4 regions of the Streptomyces sp. NPDC043427 genome follow, and region 2 is predicted to be linked to each of the others. Evidence: riboswitches for the same ligand, from Rfam matches in the RefSeq annotation. Region 2 holds a riboswitch; each other region holds the start of a gene.
What was found. A riboswitch is a leader RNA that binds a small molecule or an ion and turns the genes downstream of it on or off. The one in region 2 is predicted to bind cobalamin.

Region 1: it holds a riboswitch for cobalamin, as region 2 does, so the genes downstream of both, AC067M_RS40890 (CbtB domain-containing protein) here and AC067M_RS31315 (cobalamin biosynthesis protein) in region 2, are expected to answer to the same signal.
Region 3: it holds a riboswitch for cobalamin, as region 2 does, so the genes downstream of both, AC067M_RS04540 (ribonucleoside-diphosphate reductase subunit alpha) here and AC067M_RS31315 (cobalamin biosynthesis protein) in region 2, are expected to answer to the same signal.
Region 4: it holds a riboswitch for cobalamin, as region 2 does, so the genes downstream of both, nicT (Nickel transporter NicT) here and AC067M_RS31315 (cobalamin biosynthesis protein) in region 2, are expected to answer to the same signal.

The regions. Positions count from the first base shown of each region.
Region 1 covers NZ_JBWKCC010000040.1:8,374-14,321, forward strand. Annotated here, with positions in the region: gene AC067M_RS40865 (RpiB/LacA/LacB family sugar-phosphate isomerase) at 1-127, shown strand, start outside; gene AC067M_RS40870 (ATP-grasp domain-containing protein) at 483-1,496, shown strand; gene AC067M_RS40875 (DUF6479 family protein) at 1,869-2,234, opposite strand; gene AC067M_RS40880 (four-helix bundle copper-binding protein) at 2,362-2,733, shown strand; gene AC067M_RS40885 (histidine phosphatase family protein) at 3,205-3,771, opposite strand; cobalamin riboswitch at 3,884-4,032, shown strand; gene AC067M_RS40890 (CbtB domain-containing protein) at 4,070-4,291, shown strand; gene AC067M_RS40895 (CbtA family protein) at 4,317-5,081, shown strand; gene AC067M_RS40900 (acyl-CoA dehydrogenase family protein) at 5,227-5,948, shown strand, end outside.
Region 2 covers NZ_JBWKCC010000024.1:84,403-90,350, reverse strand. Annotated here, with positions in the region: gene AC067M_RS31330 (lysozyme) at 1-656, shown strand, start outside; gene AC067M_RS31325 (inorganic phosphate transporter) at 800-2,035, shown strand; gene AC067M_RS31320 (hypothetical protein) at 2,078-2,299, shown strand; cobalamin riboswitch at 2,447-2,586, shown strand; gene AC067M_RS31315 (cobalamin biosynthesis protein) at 2,688-3,740, shown strand; gene AC067M_RS31310 (cobyric acid synthase) at 3,737-5,272, shown strand; gene cobN (cobaltochelatase subunit CobN) at 5,269-5,948, shown strand, end outside.
Region 3 covers NZ_JBWKCC010000002.1:141,031-146,978, reverse strand. Annotated here, with positions in the region: gene AC067M_RS04540 (ribonucleoside-diphosphate reductase subunit alpha) at 1-1,789, opposite strand, end outside; cobalamin riboswitch at 1,911-2,039, opposite strand; gene AC067M_RS04535 (GNAT family N-acetyltransferase) at 2,092-2,598, opposite strand; gene AC067M_RS04530 (NACHT domain-containing protein) at 2,745-5,948, shown strand, end outside.
Region 4 covers NZ_JBWKCC010000017.1:54,480-60,427, forward strand. Annotated here, with positions in the region: gene thrS (threonine--tRNA ligase) at 1-822, shown strand, start outside; gene AC067M_RS25490 (nucleoside hydrolase) at 885-1,883, shown strand; gene nicT (Nickel transporter NicT) at 2,150-3,241, opposite strand; cobalamin riboswitch at 3,269-3,457, opposite strand; gene AC067M_RS25500 (LAETG motif-containing sortase-dependent surface protein) at 3,550-4,509, opposite strand; gene AC067M_RS25505 (glycoside hydrolase family 13 protein) at 4,840-5,948, shown strand, end outside.

The DNA.
Region 1 (5,948 bases), on a different contig from region 2:
GACCTCCGAGCCGCTGCTCAAGGAGATCCTGGACGCCTGGTTCGCCGCCGACGCCAGCGAGGACGCCGAGGACCGGGAGAACGTGGCCCGCGTCGGGCGGCTGGATCGCGTCCGCGCCGACTCCTGACCCATTCCCCGTCCCACGGCCTGCCGCAGGGCGCACACATCGGGGCGAACGGCGCAGAGGCGGGAGCAGGAGACCGGCGTGCGTGCGCCCTGTTACGGGGTCCCGCCGGGCACTTACAGTGTGGCGCCCAGCCCTGCGCCGTCCGTCGGCAGGGCGAAGCCCCACCCTTGTGGTCACCGGCCGCCCCGCCCGGCCGTCGCGACCTCCCGACGCGCCCCGCACACGGACGCGGCGGCCGGAGCGACGTGTCCCGAGGACCACTGGCGCGACAGGCACCACCCCCGTGAAACCGCTCGGACCCCGCAGCCGAGTGTCCGCGGTCCGAGCGCGTGTCCTTGAGCCCTTGGAGGCCGCTGTGTCCCGACCGTGCATCGCCCTCATCGCCGACCCCACCTCTTCCGAAGGCTGCCGCGAGTACCTGGCCACAGCCGTCGAACTGCTCACCGGCGCACCCCCCGTCCGTATCGACGCCCGGCACTTCGCCCCCGACGGATCCGGCCGCGCAGTCGGCGACGGCGAGCGCTTACGGCTGCGGGTCCCCGAGGAGGGGCTGGACTTCGTGCCCGACGTCGTCGTGGTCTACGAGATCCAGCCGCACCACCGCCGGGAACTCGCCGCCTTCCAGCAGCTCCTCGAACACCATCAGGCGATCACCCTCGCCACCGGCACGGACGCCTGGCGCACGGCGACCGAGAAGAATCTCACCGTGGAACGCTTCGCCCGGGACGGCGTCGCCCAGATGGAGACCGTCGTCCTGTCCCGGCCCGGCCCACGCGAGGCGGAGGCCGCCTTCGACCGGCTCGGCGGGGACACCTGGGCCCGGCCCGTGATCGGCACGGGAGGCAACGACACCTTCCACGTCACCACGCCGGACCGACTCAAGGACGCCGCGGCCTTCTACGCGGAGCGCGAGACCGACTGGCTGCTCTCCCGGGACGCGGAGAACATCCTGCCCGACGGCGCCCGTCACCAGTTCCGCGTCTTCGTCCTCGGGGGCCGGGTCATCCACGCCCGGGAGCACATCCAGCCCCGGACCGACATCCCGTGCAACACCTGCCAGGGCGCCACCGCCGTCCACATCGCCCCGAAGGACCTGCCCGCGCGCCTCACCGAACTCGCCGTCGCGGCCACCGCCTCCGTCGGCCTGCCCTTCGCGGGCGTCGACCTGGCCGTCGAGAACGGTGGGGTGGTGTTCGAGGTCAACGTCCACCCGGCCTTCGTGGACGGGAAGCTCGAACTGGAGAGGGTGGCCATGCCGTACATCCAGGCCCATCTGGACGCCCTCACCCTCGCCCGGGGCGACCGGCCCATGGTCGCGCCCCGGACGAGGGCGCCTCTCGGCCGGGGCGGCCGCCTGTCATCACGCTGAGCGATGACGCACCGGGACCGGGCGGGCGCGCCGGGCATCCCATCAGATCCGGTCGCCCTTCGGCCTGCCCCGCTGGTCCGGGATGCCGTGCGGGGTGGGCTGAAGGGCGCTGGAGGGCTGGGACGAGGTCGCGGGTCGCAGGGGGACTGGGGGGGAGCACGGACGTCGGTTCCGCGCCCGCGTGCAGCTGCTCCAGGCGGGCGGCCGGCACCGTCGTCACCGGGCGGCGGTCGGCGTGCTGGTGCTCGTACGCGCGATCAGAACCTCACCTCGACTTCGCCGCCCGTCAGCGACCGTACGCGGCTCTCCCCAGGCTGCCGATCGACAGATGGGGGAACCGCGACGGCGGCCCGTCTCACGGGACGGCCCCTCTCAGTGGGCTCCCAGGCCGCCCCCGCCGAAGGAACCGCTGCTGCCGCGGCCCCAGCGCGGCCGCTGTTTGGAGGAGCTCGGGCGGGTCTGCATGTTGGTCAGCTCGTACGGGGTGAGCGCACGGCCGTCCTTGGAGATCTGGGGGATCTCGTCGGGTTCCCGGTTCTGCTGGACCTCGTGGACGGGTCCCTCCGGGGGAAGGTGTGGCTGCTCGTCCGGCCGCGGTCGGGGCGACTCGTTGAGCTTGATGCGGTAGCCCAGCCAGAGGCCGCCGGCCAGTATGGCCACGACCGCCACCCCGACCACGAAGAGCGCGATGCTGAGCAGCCCGCTCGCTTGGGCCAGCTGCATGGTTGCGGTACTCATACCAGCCGAATACCCCTCGAAGGGGGAGTGAACCGGCCGATCCGGTTCCGTGAACGCGCGATGACCTTCTGTAGGGGGCTGCCGCACGGGTTTGACGGGCTCCGCACCGGCTACCCGCCCTTACGTGATACCGACGACATCCCAGCAGGAGCTCTTCCGGTTCCTGGAGGACCGTTTCGCATGTGCGCAGGCGTGTACCGAGTGCGCCCGCGCGTGTGCGCTGCGCGCGAGCCTCGTGGATCCGGACGGGACCGAACAGCAGGAACTCGTACGACGCAAGGGCATCATGTGCGCGGAGGTGTGTGACGCCACCTGCCGTGTGCTGTCCGAGCAGAACCATCTGGACGAGGCGGGCATCCGCGTCCAGCTGGAGTGGTGCCGGACCGTCTGCCTGGAGTCCGCACATGTCTTCGACGGACAACCGGGTGCCGAGGAGAGCGCGGAGGCGTGCCGCGCCTGTGCGAAGGCCTGCACGGAGTTCATCGCCACCCTGGTCTGACCGCTTCACCGCGACGCCCGGCACCCGGACCGCCGGGGCGCCACGGCAACTGTCGGCGAGGCGCCTTGCCACCAGCCGACATCCGTGGCTGCTGCTGCCAGGCCACCGGTACGCCCGGGCGCCCACCGTCCGCGCACTTCGGCGCGGGCCGTTGGCCTTCGCGAGGCCGCGCGACCGCTTTGGCCGCGGCCGGCCGGCAGACCCCGACGTGTCGACAGGCCCGGGCCGGTGTTCCGTGGCCGCTGCGAGGCTGGGCGGGTCAGTGGGCCTCCGCCGAGCCGGTGCCCGACCGTCCCGGCGCCCCGACCGTCCGGCACGGCAGCCGCCACCGGGACACCCGCGCGCCGCAGGGCCGCTTTGAGCCTGATCGCCTGCTTGCGATCGGCCGCTGGGGGTGGGCCCCGAAGCGTCGACAGGCCCGCGAAACCGTGATCCGCGGTGCCCTCCGCGCTGAGCGGCTCATCGCCGTGCTCAGCCGAGCGGGTGCCCGACCGTGACGTTCCAGCGGCCCGATCTGCCGCTGAGCTCGACGGCTGTCAGGGGTGGGACGTCTGTGCGCCACAGGGCCTGGTCCGGTGCGCCGAGGGTGCGGACGATCGCGGCGCGGGACACCTCCGGCTCGACGACGGCGACGGTCCGGCCCGATCTGTCGGCGGCCGTTTCCAGCCAGGCGGCCACTCGGTCGCACAGGGCTCGCACCGACTCCCCGCCGTGCGGGGCGGAGCCGGGATCCGCCAGCCACTCGGCAAGAGCCGCGGGTTCGGTCGCGCTCACCTCCGCCAGCGTCGCCCCGCGCCAGCGGCCCGCGTCCAGTCCCGCGAGTTCCGGCACGGCCACGGCGTCGAGTCCCAGTGCCTCGGCCGTCTCGCGGCACCGCACGGTGGGGGAGGACCAAGCCGCCTCCCAGGCAGGCAGGGTGCCCGCGACGGCCCGGGCCCGGCGCAGGCCTGCCGGGTCGAGGGGGCAGCCGTCGTCGAAGCGGGCCTCCCGCAGCGCCACGCTGATCGCCGGTGAGATCAACATCACTCGGCTTGTCATGCCCACTCCGCCACGCTCGTCACTCCCGCCCTCAACGCCCCTACCAGTACAGTGACTTGACGGGTGACCAGGCCCGTCCGGGCGCACGCGGCTGAGCACGCGCCCTTGGCCGATTCCCTGCGTCGCGGTACGGTCACGTCGAAATCGACGACGGTACGTGGAAGCCGGTGGGATTCCGGCACGGTCGCGCCACTGTATGCCGGGCACGCACTTCGGTGCGGGCCGGGTGAGTCAGACCCGCGTCCGTCGTCATGTGCACCACCGATACGGGACGCGAGTTCCCCAGGGAGGTCCTGCCATGGCGCAGTCCGCCGTCCAGCCGAGCGCTGCCCCCACTGCCGTACCCGAGAAGCTGCCGATCGGCGCGATCGTCCCCTGGGCGGTCTTCTTCGGCATCCTGATGTTGGTCCTGCTCTACTTCGTCGGCGCCGAACAGGGTGCCACCTCCGTGATGTCCGGCGAGGACGTCCACGAGTGGGTGCACGACGCGCGCCACCTGCTCGGTTTCCCCTGCCACTGACAGCCGGGGAAGGACGTACCCGCCCATGAACTCCACCACCGTCCGCACCCTCCTGGTGCGGGGCATGCTCGCGGGACTCGCCGCGGGCCTGCTCGCCCTCGTCGTCGCCTACTTCCTGGGCGAGTCGCGGGTCGACGCCGCCATCGCCTTCGAGGAGGCGCACGCCCACCACCACGCGGGAGGCGCCGAACCCGTCAGCCGTACGATGCAGTCCACCGCGGGCCTGTCCACCGGTGTCCTCGTCTACGGCGTCGCGTTCGGCGGCATCGCCGCCCTCGCGTACTGCTTCGCCCTCGGCCGGATCGGCCGCTTCGGGCCGCGCGCGAGGGCGCTGCTCCTGGCGACGGCCGGTCTGGTCGCCGTGTACGTCGTGCCGTTCCTGAAGTACCCCGCCAACCCGCCCGCCGTCGGCGACCCCGACACGATCGGACAACGCACGACCCTCTATTTCCTGATGGTGGTGCTGAGCGTCCTGCTCGCCGTCGCCACCGTCATCCTGGGCCGGCGCCTCGCGCCACGCCTGGGCAACTGGAACGCGACCCTCGTCGCGGGCGCGTTCTTCGTCCTGGCCGTCGGGCTGGCGTACGCCTTCCTGCCGTCCTTCAACGAGGTCCCCGAGCACTTCCCGGCCACCCTGCTGTGGCAGTTCCGCCTGGCGGCACTCGCCGTGCAGGCCACCCTGTGGACCACCTTCGGGCTGGTCTTCGGGCTGCTCGCGGAACGCGTGCTCGCGCCACGGACCGCGGCGCAGGAGGTCGCCGCCGCACGGCCGACTCCCGTGGCCTCGTGACCGGTTCCCGGTAGGAGAGGCCCTCGGCACGCGTGCCGAGGGCCTCTTCACATCCCCATTTCGCGTCTCCCCGCCATTCCCAATTATTGGAACACGTTCTACCGTGTGGGCCGTCAGGACCGGCCCAGGGGAGCCAGGAGGCGCCGTGCATCTCGACCACACGCCCGAGCAGCAGCGGCTGCGCAGCGAACTGCGTGTCTACTTCGCCGAGTTGGTGCCCGACAACGCCTCCACCCGGCACGCCGACCCGGTCGCCCAGAAACGCTTCTACCGCGAGACGATCCGACGGCTCGGCACGGACGGCTGGCTCGGCGTCGGCTGGCCCACGGAGTACGGCGGGCGCGGCCTGACCGCGATGGAACAGTTCATCTTCTTCGACGAGGCCGCCCAGGCGGGTGTCCCGCTGCCCCTGATGGCGCTCAACACCGTCGGCCCCACGATCATGCGGTACGGCACGGAGGAGCAGAAGGCGTACTTCCTGCCGAGGATCCTCTCCGGCGAGATCGACTTCGCCATCGGCTACAGCGAGCCCGGCGCGGGCACCGACCTGGCGTCCCTCAAGACCCGCGCGGTGCGCGACGGCGACCAGTACGTCGTCAACGGCCAGAAGATCTGGACCACCAACGGCGACACTGCCGACTGGGTGTGGCTCGCCGTCCGCACCGACCCCGAGGCCCCGCCCCACAAGGGCATCACCATGCTCCTCGTCCCGACCACCGACCCCGGCTACTCCTGCACCCTCATCAACACCCTCGCCGGTCACGACACCACGGCCAGCTACTACGAGGACATCCGCGTCCCCGTCTCCCGCCGCGTCGGCGCCGAGAACCAGGGCTGGCGACTGATCACCAATCAGCTCAACCACGA
Region 2 (5,948 bases):
TACCGGCATCGGCGGCGGCCCTGCCGAAGGGGCACGACGTCTCGTCGCACCAGAAGATCGTGGACTGGCAGAAGGCGAAGGCCGAGGGCGCCCGGTTCGTCTACATCAAGGCGACCGAGTCCACGGACTACCGCAACCCGCACTTCGACCAGCAGTACAGCGGCTCGCGCGACGCGGGCCTGATGCGCGGCGCCTACCACTTCGCACTGCCGGACACGTCGTCAGGCAGGGCGCAGGCGGCGCATTTCGTACGCAACGGCGGCGGCTGGACCGCGGACGGCTGGACGCTGCCGCCCGCGCTCGACATCGAATACAACCCCTACGACAAGAAGCACAAGTGCTACGGCCTGAGCAGGGCGAGCATGGTCGGCTGGATCGCGTCGTTCAGCGCCGAGGTGAAGCGGCTCACCGGCCGCCGTCCGGTGATCTACACGACCACGCACTGGTGGAACACCTGCACCGGCCGCAGCCGCGCCTTCGCCGCCGATCACGCCCTGTGGATCGCCCGTTACGATGCGGCCGACGCCGGGGCGCTGCCCGCCGGCTGGTCGTTCTGGACGTTCTGGCAGTACGACAACCGCGGCAGCCTGCCGGGTGACCAGAACGTCTTCAACGGCTCCGGCAGCGGCCTGCGGGAGCTCGCCCGGGGCTCATGAGCGGAGGGCGTGCGGGCCGCCGTTTCGGAACGGAGCCGCGGCCTTCCGTTTGCGACACTTCGACGCCTGCCTCAGTTCATCTTCCGTTCACTCAGGTTACTTACGGTCGTTCAGCCAATGACCTCGAACGATTGCCTGGGTAAATGGAAAGCTTCTCGCTGATCCTCGCGATTGTGGTAGTAACCGCACTCGCGTTCGATTTCACGAACGGTTTCCACGACACCGCCAACGCGATGGCCACAACCATCTCCACCGGTGCACTCAAGCCCAAGGTCGCGGTGGCCATGTCCGCCGTGCTCAACCTTGTCGGCGCCTTTCTCTCGGTGGAGGTCGCCAACACGATCTCCAAGGGTCTCGTCGACGAGACCGGCATCCGTCCCGAGGTCATCTTCGCCGCCCTGGTCGGCGCGATCCTCTGGAACCTGCTGACCTGGCTGGTGGGCCTGCCCTCCAGTTCCTCGCACGCCCTGATGGGCGGTCTGATCGGTGCCACGATCGCCTCGGCGGGCGTCGGCGCGGTCCACGGCGACGCGCTCGTCACCAAGGTCCTGATCCCGGCGATCGCGGCTCCGATCGTCGCGGGCGTCGCCGCGATGCTCGCCACCCGCCTGTCCTACACCCTCGGGAAGAAGGCCGACGGCAAGGCCGCCGAGAAGGGCTACCGCGCGGGCCAGATCGCCTCCGCCGGCCTGGTCTCCCTCGCGCACGGCACGAACGACGCCCAGAAGACGATGGGCATCATCACCCTCGCCCTGGTCGCCGGCGGCGCCGTCGCCCCCGACTCCGACCCGCCCCTGTGGGTCATCCTCTCCGCGGGCCTCGCCATCGCGCTCGGCACCTACCTCGGTGGCTGGCGCATCATCCGCACCATGGGCAAGGGCCTGACCGACCTCCAGCCGCAGCAGGGCTTCGCCGCCCAGACCAGCGCCGCGACGGTCATCCTGGCCTCCTCCCACCTGGGCTTCTCCCTCTCCACCACCCACTCGGTCTCCGGCTCGGTGATGGGCGCGGGCCTCGGCCGCAAGGGCGGCGTCGTCCGCTGGTCGACCGCCACCCGCATGTTCGTCGCCTGGGGCCTCACGCTCCCGGCCGCGGCCCTGGTCGGCGCGCTCGCGGAGTACGTGACCGGCTTCGGCGACTGGGGCACGGCCGTCGTCGCCGTCTTCCTCGTCGCCTCCAGCGCCGCGATCTGGAAGATCTCGCGCCGCGAGGTCGTCGACCACAGCAACGTCAACGACTCCGAGGAGCCGCCCGGCGTGGTGACCACCGCGATCGCCGTGGTGAGCCCGCCGCCCGCGGGCACGGTCGCCGAGGACCTGTCGGCGACGATCCCGGCCTCCGCGGCCGAGTCCGCCCCGCCGGCCACCACCACCGTCTGAGCCGCATCCGGTCCGTACGCCAGGTATGAAGGAAGAGACAGCATGAAGATCGACTGGGCGGCTCTCGGCTCCGTCTTCGGGGTCAGCCTCGTGGTCACCGTGGCCCTCGTGGCCCTGTTCACCCTCGGCATCACCGGCCTCTCCCGGCGCGAGCGGGCCGCGGCCCAGGGCGGCTCCGCCGCTCTCGCGGTCACCGGCGCGTACGTGTGCTTCGCGGCGTGCGCGGCGGCGGTGGCGTACGGGATCTCCCTGATCATCGCCTGATCGCCGCCTGACCGGCGGCACACGGGCACCACGTGGGGTGCGGGACGGATCGTCGTCCCGCACCCCACGTGCGCGTGTGACGCCCTCGACGGCCCGCGTGTGGGGTTCTCCACACTCTCCCGTCGCAGGTCAACAGCAAGTTGACGGCTCTTCCGGGGCCGTGGTGGACTGCCGGAGCCATGTACGGCGGCAGGAGAGGAAGCCGGTGAGAATCCGGCGCGGTCCCGCCACTGTCACCGGGGTAGGAAGCCCCGGGAGCCAGGAACTCTCACCGCCGGTCTCGTCGAACCAGGGCGCGGACACCCTGAGTGAGGACATATCGCCATGCGCGGCTGCCGATTGAGGGCCAGTACCAGCTTGTTGCCCGACCCCACGGACGGCTGAGCCGATGGGTGCCGATCGCGTCTTCGCGTACGGCGCCGCCGCCGGCCTCCTCGGTGACCTGCTCCTCGGCGATCCCCGCCGCGGACACCCGGTCGCCGCGTTCGGGCGGGCCGCGGGTGCCGTCGAGCGGGTGCTGTGGCGCGACCACCGGGGGTGGGGGGCGCTGCACACCGCGGTGTGCGCCGGTGGCGCCGTCGCCCTCGGCGCCATGGCCGCTCGTGCGGTACGCCCCTCCCCGGCTGCTTCCGTCGCGCTGACCGGTGCCGCCACCTGGGCCGTCGTCGGGGGGACTTCACTCGGCCGGGAAGCCCGGACCATCGGGCGGGCGCTCGAAGCGGGGGACGTCGACGCGGCGCGGGCACGACTGCCGCATCTGTGCGGGCGGGACCCACAGGCCCTCGACGCGGACGGGATCGCCAGGGCCGTCGTGGAGTCCGTCGCGGAGAACACGTCGGACGCGGTGGTGGGGGCGCTGGTGTGGGGCGGGATCGCGGGCGTGCCGGGGCTGCTGGGGTTCCGGGCGGTCAACACGCTGGATGCGATGGTCGGGCACAAGTCGGCCCGTTATCGGCGGTACGGGTGGGCTTCTGCGCGGCTCGACGACGTCGCCGGGTGGCCGGGGGCTCGGGTGACCGCGGTGCTGGCGGCTGTGGCGGGGCCCGATCCGCGGGGGGCCGTACGGGCCTGGCGTGCGGATGCGGCCAAGCACCCGAGTCCCAACGCCGGGCCTGTGGAGGCGTCGTTCGCGGGGGCGTTGGGGGTGCGGCTGGGCGGGACGTTGTCGTACGAGGGGCGTGTGGAGCATCGGCCTGTGCTGAATGGAGAGGGGCGTGCGGTGGAGGTGCGGGACATCGAGCGGGCTGTTCGGTTGTCGCGGCGGGTGAGTTGGCTGGCGCTCGGGGTGAGTGCGGCGGGGGCGTTGCTGCGGGGGCGGGTTACGAGGCGCCCGGCGCTGCAGACCGTGGCCACCCTCCCCCACTCTCGGCTTCACTCGAGCGGGGGCACCCCCATCGCCCTGCCGAACGACCGCCCACAGCCGGTAGGAGGTCTCTCGTGAACGGGCGCGGGTTGCTCGTCGCCGGCACCACCTCCGATGCCGGGAAGAGTGTCGTCACCGCCGGGATCTGTCGGTGGCTGGTGCGCCAGGGCGTCAAGGTCGCGCCGTTCAAGGCGCAGAACATGTCGCTCAACTCGTTCGTCACACGGGAAGGTGCGGAGATCGGGCGGGCGCAGGCCATGCAGGCCCAGGCCTGTCGGGTCGAGCCGACCGCGCTGATGAACCCGGTGCTGCTCAAGCCCGGCGGGGAGCAGAGCAGTCAGGTCGTGCTGCTCGGGAAGCCCGTGGGTGAGTTGAGTGCGCGTGGCTATCACGGTGGGCGGCAGCAGAAGCTGCTCGGGACGGTGCTGGACTGTCTCGCCGAGTTGCGGGGCACGTATGACGCGGTGATCTGTGAGGGGGCCGGGAGTCCCGCCGAGATCAATCTGCGGCGGACGGACATCGTGAACATGGGGATCGCCCGCAACGCGCGGCTCCCCGTGCTCGTCGTCGGCGACATCGACCGCGGCGGGGTCTTCGCCTCCTTCTTCGGGACCGTCGCCCTGCTGTCGCCCGAGGACCAGGAGTGTGTCGCCGGGTTCCTGGTCAACAAGTTCCGCGGTGACGTCTCCCTGCTCGAACCCGGGCTCGACATGCTGCACGGGCTCACCGGACGGCACACGTACGGGGTTCTCCCGTTCCGGCACGGGCTCGGCATCGACGAGGAGGACGGGCTGAGGGTGTCCCTGCGGGGCACGGTGCGGGAGTCGAACGTCGCCCCGCCCGTCGGCGAGGACGTGCTGCGGGTCGCCGTCTGCGCGATTCCCCTCATGTCCAACTTCACCGACGTGGACGCGCTGGCCGCCGAACCGGGTGTCGTGGTGCGGTTCGTGGACCGGCCGGAGGAACTGGCCGACGCGGACCTCGTCGTGATTCCGGGGACGCGGGGGACCGTACGGGCGCTGGAGTGGCTGCGGGAGCGGGGGCTCGCGGAGGCCATCGAGCGCAGGGCCGCCGAACAGCGGCCCGTCCTCGGCATCTGCGGTGGCTTCCAGATCCTCGGCGAGCACATCGAGGACGAGGTCGAGAGCCGGCTCGGGCACGTCGACGGGCTCGGCGTGCTGCCCGTGCGGGTGCGGTTCGCCCGCGAGAAGACCCTCACCCGGCCGGTGGGGGAAGCCCTCGGCGAGCGGGTCGAGGGGTACGAGATCCATCACGGGGTCGCCGACGTCCACGGAGGGGAAGCGTTCATCTCCGATGACCAAGGACACAGCCTCGACGGTTGCCGGGTCGGACAGACCTGGGGAACCCACTGGCACGGTTCGCTGGAGTCGGACGGTTTCCGGCGGGCCTTCCTGCGCGAGGTGGCGGCCGCCGCGGGCCGCCGTTTCGTGCCGGCCCCCGACACCTCGTTCGCCGCGCTGCGCGAGGAGCAGCTCGACCGGCTCGGCGACCTGATCGAACAGCACGCGGACACGGACGCGCTCCGGCGGCTCATCGAGTCGGGCGCGCCGCAAGGACTGCCTTTCATTCCACCGGGAGCGCCCGCATGAGCACAGTGTTGTTGTTGTCGACCGCCGACACGGACCTGCTGGCGGCGCGGGCCGCTTCCGGTGCGTCGTACCGGATCGGCAATCCGACCCGGGTGGACGCCGCGGAGGAACTCCCCGGCCTCATCGAGGGCTCGGACATCGCCGTCGTACGACTGCTCGGAGGCAAGCGGGCCTGGGAGGACGGGCTGGCGGTCCTGAAGGCGTCCGGCATCCCGACCGTGCTGCTCGGCGGAGAGACCGTGCCCGACGCGGAGTTGATGGCCGAGTCGTCGGTGCCCGCCGGTGTCGTGGCGGAGGCGCTGAGGTACCTCGTCGAGGGCGGGCCCGCCAACCTGACCGAGCTGGCCCGGTTCCTCTCCGACACCGTGCTGCTGACGGGTGAGGGGTTCGTCGAGCCGCAGAAGATGCCCGAGTACGGCGTCCACGGCGAGCGTGCTGTCGTGGACGGCCGTCCCACCGTGGGCGTGCTCTTCTACCGGGCGCACGAACTGAGCGGCAACACCGCCTTCGTGGACACGCTCTGCGACGCGATCGAGGCGCGGGGCGCCAACGCGCTTCCCGTGTACTGCGGTTCGCTGCGCGGTGCGGACGCCGGGCTGTACGAGATCCTCGGCCGGGCCGACGCCCTCGTCGCCACCGTCCTCGCCGCCGGCGGCACGCACGCCTCGCAGGCCTC
Region 3 (5,948 bases), on a different contig from region 2:
GGCCGCCGATCGCCATCTCGTCGCGGAGCGCCTCCCAGCGCTCCGGCCAGGTCAGCTTCACGTCGTAGTGGTCGGGATGCAGCCAGCCCATGGCGGTGCGGGTCTTCTCGAAGGCCGGTGCCGGGCCGTGGCCCAGGGCGAGGTCGACGGACGTCTCGTACGCGGCGAGCATGATGCGTTCGGCGAGTCGGGTCGACAGCTCACGGGCCTCGGCGGAGTCGAAGGGCAGGCGCAGCTTGAAGAAGACGTCCTGCAAGCCCATCGCGCCCAGGCCCACCGGCCGCCACTTCGCGTTCGACCGGCGGGCCTGCTCGGTCGGGTAGAAGTTGATGTCGACGACGCGGTCGAGGAAGGTGACGGCCGTGCGGACGGTGGCGTCCAGCCGCTCCCAGTCGATGTCGCCGTTGTCCACGAAAGCCCCGAGGTTGATGGACCCCAGGTTGCAGACTGCGGTCTCCCCGTCGTTCGTGACCTCCAGGATCTCTGTGCAGAGGTTGGAGGAGTGGATGACATGGCCCGGGAGCGCCGTCTGGTTGGCCGTCCGGTTGGCCGCGTCCTTGAAGGTCATCCAGCCGTTGCCGGTCTGCGCGAGGGTGCGCATCATGCGGCCGTACAGCTCGCGGGCGGGGAGGGTCTTCTTGGCGAGCCCGTTCGCCTCCGCCTTGCGGTAGGCGGCGTCGAACTCCTCGCCCCACAGGTCGACCAGCTCGGGCACGTCGGCGGGGGAGAAGAGGGACCACTGGCCGTCGGCGTTCACCCGGCGCATGAACTCGTCCGGCACCCAGTGCGCCAGGTTCAGGTTGTGCGTACGGCGGGCGTCCTCACCGGTGTTGTCGCGCAGCTCCAGGAACTCCTCGATGTCGGAGTGCCAGGTCTCCAGGTAGACCGCGGCCGCGCCCTTGCGCCGGCCGCCCTGGTTCACGGCGGCGACGGAGGCGTCCAGGGTCTTGAGGAACGGGACGATGCCGTTGGAGTGCCCGTTGGTGCCACGGATCAGCGAACCGCGGCTGCGGATCCGGGAGTACGAGAGACCGATGCCGCCGGCGTGCTTCGACAGGCGGGCCACCTGGTGGTAGCGGTCGTAGATGGAGTCCAGCTCGTCCTTCGGGGAGTCGAGCAGATAGCAGGACGACATCTGCGGGTGCCGGGTGCCCGAGTTGAACAACGTGGGGGAGGAGGGCAGATAGTCGAGGCGGCTCATGAGCCCGTAGAGCGCGGCGACTTCGTCGACGGACCGGGGACTGTCGTCCTTGGCGAGGCCCGCGGCCACCCGGAGCATGAAGTGCTGCGGGGTCTCCACGACCTTGCGGGTGAGGGGGTGCCGCAGGAGGTAGCGGCTGTGCAGGGTGCGCAGGCCGAAGTAGCCGAAGCGGTCGTCGGCGCCGGTGTCGACGAGGGCGTCGAGCCGGTCGGCGTGCACGCGCACGAACTCCGCGGTGCGGTCGGCGATGAGGCCTTCCCGGTGCCCCACGGCCACGGACCCGGTGAAGGACGTGACGCCCTGGGAGGCGGCCTCGGCACGGATGGAGATGGTGAGCAGGCGCGCGGCCAGCCGGGAGTAGACGGGGTCCTCGGAGATGAGGCCGGCGGCCGCCTCCGTGGCCAGCTGGCGCAGCTCCGCCTCGTCGGCCCGCGCCGACCGGCCCCGCAAAGCGGCGGCGGCGACCCGGCCGGGGTCGGCGTCGGGCAGGTCGGCGGTCAGCTCGGTCAGGGTCCGCAGCAGTGCGGCACCGGGACCGTCGTTCTCCAGCTCGGTCGCTGAAGCCGGTTCGGCTGGCGCGATGGTCACGTGGGGCTCTCCCTCGCTCGGCACGGGGCCTGGCGGAGGGCAGGGGGCAGCACGAGCGCACGCGGCGTCGCGTCCACCGACCCACTCCACGAGGCCCGGACGTCGGGCACCCGGACCGGACGGGCCGGGCGCGCTGTCGGCAGGTCCTCGGACTGACGCTCATACGCGGGCATACGCGCATGAGTACACCGTTGCGGGACAGTTCCGGATTCGCACCGGATTCCCCTGCGGCGACAGCGAGCATGAGCATACATCTTGTGCCGGGCTGCGGTGTCACCCCCAGATGTTGTGTTGCCGTGGTTTCACAGCGTCAACTCATAGGTGAGGAGAGTGATGTCGTCGAGGTGCGGAATCGGGTTCCAGTCACGCTCCGGGGTGCGGGTGAAGCCGAGGCGTTCGTAGATGCGGTGGGCGGTGTGCATGGTGGCCTGGGTGGAGAGGACCATGCCGGTGCAGCCCTCGACGGCGCGCGCCCGCTCGACGCAGGCCCGTACGAGAGCTTCGCCGACACCACGCCCACGCGCGGTGTGCGCGACCGCGAGCATCCGTATCTCGGCCTCGCCGGGCCGGGCGATGTCGGCCATGGGGCCGCCGTCCGGCACGAAGGTGACTCCGCCGAGCACCCGCCCCTGCTCCACCGCGACCAGCACCTCGGCGGCCGCGGCCCGCTTGGCCACGTCCCTCAACTCGCCCAGGTACGCGTCGCTCTCCCCGAAGTCGAGAAGGCCGTCCTGGAGGTAGGCCTGTGCGGTGATCTCGCCGACGGTGTCGTACTCGCGGGGTTCCACCTGCCGGATGATGATGTCCATGGGGCCGAGTCTGCCGGACGCGTTCGACAGCGAACCCCCGATGTCCGCACCGGTTGCGGGGCGGCCCGAGAGTGCTTCCATGGAAGTAGGCGCCGGCGCCCGCGGAGCCCTCCGCCCCGAGAACGCTCTCGGAGGGAGCACGCACGATGACGAATGTCGTCCGTCGCCCGCCCGGCAAGGAGCGGCCGCGCAACGCGCCCATGGCCACGCTGGGTCTGAGGCGGGCGGGGAACCGGGTCCGGAGCGTCCTCGTCGGCCGCTGGCACACCCTGACGATCCGTCTGGAGGCCCGGCGCGGCACCACCCGGCCCAAGAAGTGGCGGACCGGGTTCTCCTACGGCAACGCGACCAGGATTGTCTGGTTGATCGCCGTGCTCGCGGTCCTTGCCTGGTGCGGAGAGGGCCTGTACATCCTGATCACGGGCGAGTCGACCGGCTTCGAGGACCTGCGGAAGGACGATGGGTTCGACGCCTTCCTCCGCTTCGTCGGTCCCGTACTCACCGCATCCATCGCCGCCGCGCTCTTCCTGTTCTGCTGGTACGGCTGGACCAAGCGGCGTTACCTCGGGAAGGCACGCAGGAGACCCGGTCAACTGGTGCTCACCGCCGGCCAGGACACGGACGACATCGTGGGCCGCGACGAGGTCGCCGAGGTCATCGCCGAACGGCTGCGGGACCGCGACACCCGCCGGCCCTACCTGCTCGTCGGCGGCGTCGGCGTGGGGAAGACCGCCGTCCTCGTGCGGCTCACCGAACTGCTGGCCCAGCAGCACGCGGTGCCCGTGCCGATCCGGCTGAGGGACGCGGCCGGCGAGGCCGACCTGAACTTCGAGCGCATGGCCAAGCGGCGCTTCGCCGAGGAGACGCCCCAGGGGACCCTGGCACGCACCAAGATCGATCGGGTCTGGCAGCAACTGCTCGCCGACGACAAACCGGTCGTCATCGCCGACGGCCTGGAAGAGGCGCTCCTCGACGACGGTCTCCAGCAGAACCGGGACAACATCATCCGCCGTGCCATCGAGCGCGCTCACAAAGAGAAGCTGCCTCTGGTCATCGCCTCGCGGCCGCACAGCCCCCTGGAGAGCACCCCCGCCGCCATCGTGGAGCTGGAACCGTTGAGCGAGGAGGAGGCCCTGCACTTCGTCGAGGCACGCGCGTCGGGCAGCGACGAGCAGTACCTGGACAGGATCGTGGAATCGGCGGAGGTCACCGAATCACCCATCTACCTCCAGATCGTTCGGGAACTGCACCAGAACGGCCTCCTGAACCCGAAGGACCCGGAGCCTCTGGACGTCTCCGGCCGGGACCGCAGCATGCTGCGGCTGCAGTTGCTGGAGAGGTGGGAACGCAGGCTGTGCGAGGGCCGGCTGCGGGAGGACGTCGCGCTGAGCCGGCAGGAGCGCCTCGACACCGTCGAAGTGGTGTCCGCCCTGGCCTGCATCGGCCTGCTCCAGGACAACCTGGAGGTCGGCTTCGCCGAGTTGCTCGACACGGACGTGCACCCCGGCCCGGTGCGGCGGGCGACGGCCAGGGCAGAACACCTGTGGACCAGGGCGCGCGGCTTCGACCAGTACGGAAAGCGCGTGAACGTCTTCTCCGAGTGGCATCGGCAACGGATCTGGAACACGCTCTGTGCCAGGCTCGGCGACGAGGAGGGCAGGCGTCTGAGCGAGGCGAGCATGGACCAGTGCCACGCCGTCCTCGCCCGATTCGCGGCCCACGCGAACAAGCTCAGGCTGGTGGAAGGTCTTGAGCGCAAGGTCCGTTTCCCCCACAGCATCGTCCAGGCGTACTTCGGCTTCCGCATGCTGGCCGCCATGGGCGAGCGGGGCGCCGGAGAACTGGTCGACCAGGCGCTGCAACCGCCCGGTCCCAGCCGTGAGTTGCTCGTCGCCCTGGTGTTCCTGTCCCGTCGGCGGGCGGCGGAGCTCGCGGCTCAGGGAAGCGGCGTCCGGGCCGAGGCGAAGAAGGAGCTCGAGGAACTGGTGCGGCAGGCACCCCTGCACGGGCGCCCCCTGACCCACCGGCTCTGCGCGGCCGCGAGCCACCGCACGGACGATTCGAAGGTTCTGGACCTCTACGCGGCCGCGCTGGAGGTCGAAAGCGTGGAGGAGTCTCCGGGACGGCTCGGCCGCATCGTGGGCGCGGTGCACTCCTGCTGGACCGGCATCAAGGGGGACACGCGCACCATCGACGACGCCAAGCTGGCGCTGATCAAGCAGCTCGGCGCGGCGCTGCGCAGGGTCTCCGACAGGACCGACACCAGTGGACTGTACTGGCAGCTCTTCACACTGGGTGTCAATGAGCCGTCGTACTCCCTACGCCTCGCCGCCGCCCAGGAGTGCGGCAGCGGAGGCAGCGCGGCGTTCGCCGTGATACGCGAGAAGTTCGGCCTCCACAACGATCCCGTGCAGGAATACAACGGCGCGGTCACACGCCTGAAAGCCGCCAAGAGGCGGAAGTACCTGGAATGGGCCAAGGAGGCGGCACAGGAGGTGGATGCCCGCGGGTCCCCCGGGGCCGCGTCGTCCGAGCGCACCGAACAGCTCCAGGGCAAGCTGCGCGAACTCAACGAGGCATACCGCACGCAACGGGTTCGCCTGCTCCGGAACTTCGTGATGCGGGCCTGGATCCTCCCCATGCTGGTGGGCTCGGTCGACGAAGCCCACCGTGGCGAGGCCCAGGAACGCCTCGCCAGGTGGGTGCGCCACCTCGACCCGGTCCACGTCGGCGGCGCCCCGGACCTGCCGCTCGCCTTGGAAGCCGCCCTGGCCCAGGGCTTCAAGTACGCGGCCAACCGGCGCGTGCATCACCCGCACACGGACCGGGGCAGCCGCGCCGACCTGATCCGGCAGGCGGAGACGGTCCTCCAGCGGTCCCGGTGCTGGTATGCGCAGCTCAGCCTGCTCCAGGCGCTGTGCCTCTGGGAACTCCCGGAAAACGTCGGCCACCACGTGCACGACGACGGCGATGCGTCAGGTCCGCCGTCTCGCAGGGGCGGCGGAACGACCGCCGTGGACACCGTCAAGCGCTGGCTGTCGACGGCCGGCACGGTCAACCGGGCGCCCGGCCCTCCCGGCGTGAACACCGGGAACGGCGACTCGCCCCGGCAGTGTCTGCATCCTTTCGTCGCCGAGGCGGGAGACCTGGTGGCCCTCGCCCTGGAGACCGGGCAGCCCGAGCGCTTCCTGTGGATCGACGAGAAGGGCGTCGCCGACAACATCGGCTCCCGTGTGAGACACACCGGCGGACACAGCCGGCACAACCTGTGGGTCCCGCCATCGGTCGGCTGGAGATCGCTGGACGGGCGCGCCCAGCGCCTCGTCGCCGACGTGCTGGTCATGCTGAAC
Region 4 (5,948 bases), on a different contig from region 2:
CTCGGCGGCCTGACCCGCGTACGGTCCATCCAGCTCAACGACGCCCACATCTTCTGCACCCTCGACCAGGCCGTGGAAGAGGCCCGCGCCGCCCTGGACCTCATCACCCGCGCCTACGCCGACCTCGGCATCCGCGCCTCCCGCCACCGGCTCTCCCTGCCCGGCGAGGGCGGCAAGTACGTCGCCGACCCCGCCCTGTGGCGGCGGGCCACCGCGCTGCTGAGGGAGGTCCTGGACGGCTCCGGTCTCGCCTACGAGGAGGCGGAGGGCGAGGCCGCTTTCTACGGCCCCAAGATCGACGTGCAGATCGAGGACCGCGCCGGCCGCGAGAGCACCCTCTCCACCGTCCAGATCGACTTCCACCAGCCCGAACGCTTCGACCTGCACTACATCGGCGCCGACGGCGCCAAACACCGCCCGGTCATGGTCCACCGCAGCGTCATCGGCAGCGTCGAGCGCGCCGTCGCGCACCTCATCGAGGAGCACGGCGGCGCCTTCCCGGTGTGGCTCGCCCCCGAGCAACTGGCCGTGCTCCCCGTGGCGGACGCACAGGTCGGACAAGCGGAGGAATTGGTGCGGCGTGCCGAGGAACGGGGACTGCGGGCACGGCTGTACGGCCCCGAGGACGGCACCCTCGGCGCCCGCGTCCGGGCCGCGCGGCTGGTCCCGTACCAGGCGGTGATCGGCGAGCGGGAGGCCGACGGCGCGCTGGCCGCCGTACGCCTGCGGGACGGCCGTAAGCCGGGAGTGCTGCCCGCCGCCGAGCTCCTGGACCGCGTGGCGGCACAGGTGGCGGCACGCGGGACCGGCCTCTGGGCGTGAGGGGCAGGTGAGCGGAGCGGGTCGGGCTGCGTAGGGTCGGAGTGACGAAAGGGAGGTGCCTCATGACCGATCGCCCCACCGACCGCTCGGCCGACCGTCCCACCGACCGTCCCATCCCCGTGATCATCGACTGTGACACCGGCGTCGACGACGCCCTCGCCCTGCTGTTCGCGGTCCGTCACCCCGGCCTCGACGTGCGCGCGGTGACCTGCGTGGCCGGGAACACCGACGTCGACGGGGTCGTGCGCAACACCCTCACCGTGCTCGAGCAGGCCGGCGCCCCGGGCATTCCCGTCGCCCGGGGCGCCGAACGCCCGTTGATCGAGTCGGTCCGCGTGGCCCGGCATGTGCACGGCCAGGACGGCATGGCGGACCTGGGTCTGCCCGCCCCCACCCGCACCCCGGTCGACGTGGACGCGGTGACGCTGCTGCGCCGGGAGATCCTCGCCTCCCCGCATCCGGTCACCCTCATCCCGACCGCGCCCCTCACCAACATCGCCCTGCTGCTGCGTACGCACCCGGAGGTGGTCCGCAACATCGAGCGGATCGTGTTCATGGGCGGCGCGGTGGCCACCGGGAACGCCACGCCGGTCGCGGAGTTCAACGTGTGGCACGACCCGGAGGCGGCCGCGATCCTGCTCACCGCCGGGGTGCCGATCACCATGTACGGCCTGGACGTGTTCAAGCGGGTCCTCGTCCCGGCGGCCGACGTCCAACGCCTGCGCAACAGCCCTGAACCCAGCCTCCGCATGGCCGGCGAACTCCTCGCCCACCGCGACCCCGCCACCTCCGGCGACCCCACCCCCATGGGCGGCCTCGGTGACGCCGGCGCGGTCTGCGCCGTCGTCGACCCGGAGGGGATCACCACCGAGCTCCTCCCGGTCGAGGTCTCCCTCGCCCCGGGCCCGACCCGAGGCCAGACGGTCGTGGACCGCCGCCCACGCCCCGGCGAGTCCGAGATACACCACGGCGAACGTGAACAGCCGCTGGTAGACGTGGCGTTGGGCGTGAACGTGGAGCGCTACGTCAGTCTGTGGCTGACGACGGTCGAGAAGCCGTAGCCGCCGTGTCGGGGGTGGCGGTCGGTTCGGCGCTCGTGTGCGCCTCGCCGGACTTCTCCCGCTGCTTCTTCAGTGCGAGTTCCCGGGCCGTCTTCTCCGAGTGCAGCCTCATCTCTGCCTCGGTCCGGAGATCGAACACGATTGCCTCCCTCGATCCACTTGGCTCCTGCGAACACCTCTTTGCCAAAAGATTACCTTGCGATGGCCGGTCGCGTCACGGTCAAGTCACATATGCACACAGGTAGTTCGCCCGGTGTTCACCGAAGTCACTGCGTGTCGGCGGGCCGTACCGCCCACCGCTGCTCCACCTTCGCGAGCTTCCAGTACGCGACCGCCGCCGCCCACACCACGACGAACAGCCCGACGATGATGTAGCCGACGTTGTCGAGGTCGAGGCCCGCGATCCAGCCGGTGACGTCGTCGCGCAGGTCGAGCTTCTCGTGGAGGACGCCGACGAGTTCGATCGTGCCGATGAAGAAGGCGACGGCGATGGACAGGCCGGTGATGGTGAGGTTGTAGAAGACCTTGCGGACGGGGTTGGAGAACGCCCACTGGTAGGCGAAGTTCATGAACGTGCCGTCGAGGGTGTCGAACAGGCTCATGCCGGCGGCGAAGAGGAGCGGCAGGCACAGGACCGCGTACCAGGGCAGGCCCGCCGCAGCGCCCGAACCGGCCATCACCATCAGCGTGACCTCGGTCGCGGTGTCGAAGCCGAGGCCGAAGAGGAAGCCGAGCGGGTACATCTGGCCGGGGCGCGAGATGGAGTTGGTGAGGCGGCCGAGGATCCGGTTCATGAAGCCCCGCGAGTCCAGGTGCTGTTCGAGCTCCCGCTCGTCGTACGCGCCCGCCCGCATCGCCCGGAACACCCTCAGGATGCCCACCAGGGCGACCAGGTTGAGGGCGGCGATGAGGTAGAGGAACGTGCCGGAGATGGTCGTACCCAGGAAGCCGAGGACCTGGTGGGTGCCCGAGTCCTCGTTCATGACCCGGCCGGCCAGTTGGGTGCCGCCCGCGATCAGCAGGGCGAGCAGGACCACGACACTGGAGTGGCCGAGCGCGAACCAGAAGCCCACCGACACCGGCCGCTTGCCGTCGGCCATCAGCTTGCGGGTGGTGTTGTCGATCGCGGCGATGTGGTCGGCGTCGAAGGCGTGCCGCATGCCGAGGGTGTAGGCGGTGATGCCGAGGCCGATGCCGAAGGCCTTGTCGCCGACCTCGTAGTGGCCGGGGACGACGAGCAGGAACAGGATCCCGAACGCGACGACGTGCAGGGCGGCGATGACCGCCATCAGCACCGCCGTCCGCACGGTGTCCTCACGCCGCCAGCGGAAGGAAGCAGGCGAAACAGGCTCGGTCATACGGTCAGCTCCAGCACCTCGTGGATCACTTCGTGAGATGCCGTGGCCGGTCTCCTGGCTTCCGGGTGTACGCGCCCGGCCCTGCCTTCCCGGCCGCCTCGCGACGACCAGTGGCTGTCCCTCACGGGACGCGGGACGGGAACTCCCCGATCACAGTGGCGAGGGCCGCGCCGGCTTCACACCGACTTCCCGAACACCACGGCCCGCCCACAGTAGGTGCTCACCGCAGCTCCCGCACAGCCGGGTGGGGCCGAGGCCCCGGGGGCAACGCCCCCAGGCCCCCGGCCCCCAAGATCCCGGCGTCGTCGCTACGAGCGAGCGGCCGCCTTGCGCCTGCGCGTCGACACGACGATCACCGCGCCACCCGCGAGCAGCACCGCCGCGCCGATGGCGATCGGGGTCGTGCTGCTGTTCGCGCCCGTCTCCGCGAGGTCGCCGCCGCCGCCGTGCGGCGTGGCAGCCGGGGGCGTGGTGGACTCGGAGTCGCTCGGCGGCTGGGTGGAGGTCGAGCCGGACGGGGTCGGGGTGCCGGCGGGAGGCTCGGTCTCGGCCGGCGGGGTCACGGGCTCGCTCGCCGGGGGCGTCGTGGGAGTGGCGGGCGTGGTGGGCGGGGTGGAGGCGGGCGGGGTGGTCGGGGGCTGCGACTCGATGGTCGTGCAGTCCTTGCTGCCGCCGTTCCAGGCCGCGATCAGCTTGTCCTTGATCACCGGACGGTCCGGACCCTTGGGCAGCTCACCGTGCTCGAAGCCGTCCTTCGCGTCGAGCTTGCCGTCGAACTTCTTGGCGCCCCGGTAGAGGTCGATCTGCGCGTAGCAGCCCGCGTCCGGCACCGCGATGTCGAGGGACTCGGTCTGGCCGGGCTTGACCGTCACCGTGTCGAAGTCGATGAAGATCTGCTCACCGGAGGTGCCGAAGTCCGCGCCGTGGGCGAGGAAGGACGACAGGGAGGCGGTGCAGGTGCTCGCGTCCCCGGCGGTGCGGACCTTGATGTGGACCTTGCCGTCCTCGGTCGGCTTGAGGTTCTGGTCGTCGACCTTGACCGAGTCGAAGAAGCCGACGCCGTCCAGGGAGAACTGGCAGCGGTCCGTGCCGGTCTCCGTGCCCGCGCCGGTGCCCGGCTGGTACGCCCCGCCGGACGCCCAGCCGTCCCCGCCGGGCTCGGAGGCCCAGGCACCGGAGGCAGCGGCGACGGAGGCAGCGCACAGGGCGAGCGACGCGGCGCCCGTCCCCAGCAGGCGGCGCATGGTGACACGTCTCGCTATGGACATGCAGATCCCATCTTGGCGTGCGAAACCCGGGTACGGCGGGAGGGCAGCACGACGCTGTCGGCCGTACCGGGGGTGTGCGGTCGAAGAAACACCGGGCCCATTGGTCACATGCGCCACAGCGTGTACTCATGGTGGATCTCGCGGCGGAACGCTGTCAACCTGCTGCGACGGCAAGTGAGTTCGGACGCCATCACAGTTCCGTCACACGGGGAATGATTCGTTCCGACGGTGGCGGAGGTTCACTTTTCCGGCGATGTGGACAGAATTTCCCTTTATCGTGCATAGACCGCTCGTCCGCATCATCCGCCGAGAACCCGAAGAGGAGCCAGCGTGATCGTCCGTACCACGCCCGACCTCTCGTCCAAGGATCCGAACTGGTGGCGGCAGGCCGTCATCTACCAGGTGTATCCGCGCAGCTTCTCCGACGCCGACGGTGACGGGCTCGGCGACGTCCGGGGTGTCACCCAGCGCCTGTCCCACCTCGCGGCGCTCGGCGTGGACGCGCTGTGGCTCAGCCCCTTCTACCCCTCCGAGCTCGCCGACGGCGGCTACGACGTCGCCGACTACCGGGACGTCGACCCGCGCCTGGGCAGCCTGGACGACTTCGACGACATGGTCGCCGAGGCCCACCGCCTGGGCCTGAAGGTGATCGTCGACCTGGTCCCGAACCACACCTCGCACCAGCACGTCTGGTTCCAGGAGGCCCTGGCGGCCGGCCCGGGCTCCGCCGCCCGCGACCGGTACGTCTTCCGTGACGGCCGGGGCGAGCACGGAGAGCTCCCGCCCTCCGACTGGCAGTCCGTCTTCGGCGGCAGCGCCTGGCAGCGGGTGCCGGACGGGCAGTGGTACCTGCACCTGTTCGCGCCCCAGCAGCCCGACCTGAACTGGGGGCACGAGGAGGTCCGCGCCGACTTCCGCACGACCTTGCGCTTCTGGGCCGACCGCGGGGTCGACGGCTTCCGGGTCGACGTCGCCCACGCCCTCGCCAAGGACCTGGCCGAGCCGCTGCGCGACCTGGGCGGGCCCGAGCTGAGCCGGGAGGAGGCGCTGCCGGACTTCCCGCCCGGTACCCACCCCTTCTACGACCGCGACGACGTCCACGAGATCTACCGCGACTGGCGCACGATCCTCGACTCCTACTCCCCGCCCCGCATGGCCGTCGCCGAGGCCTGGGTGCGCGGCCCGCGCCGCGCGCTGTACGCGCGCCCGGACGAACTGGGCCAGGCGTTCAATTTCGAGTACCTCCAGGCGGGCTGGGACGCGTGTGAACTGCGCCAGGTGATCACCGGATCGCTTCAGGACGCGCGGCTGGCCGGCGCCTCCGCGACCTGGGTGCTGTCCAACCACGACGTCGTACGCCACGCCTCCCGGCTGATGCTGCCGCCGGGCACGGACGAGAACGCCTGGCTGCTGTCCGGCGGCCACGCGCCCGCCGTGGA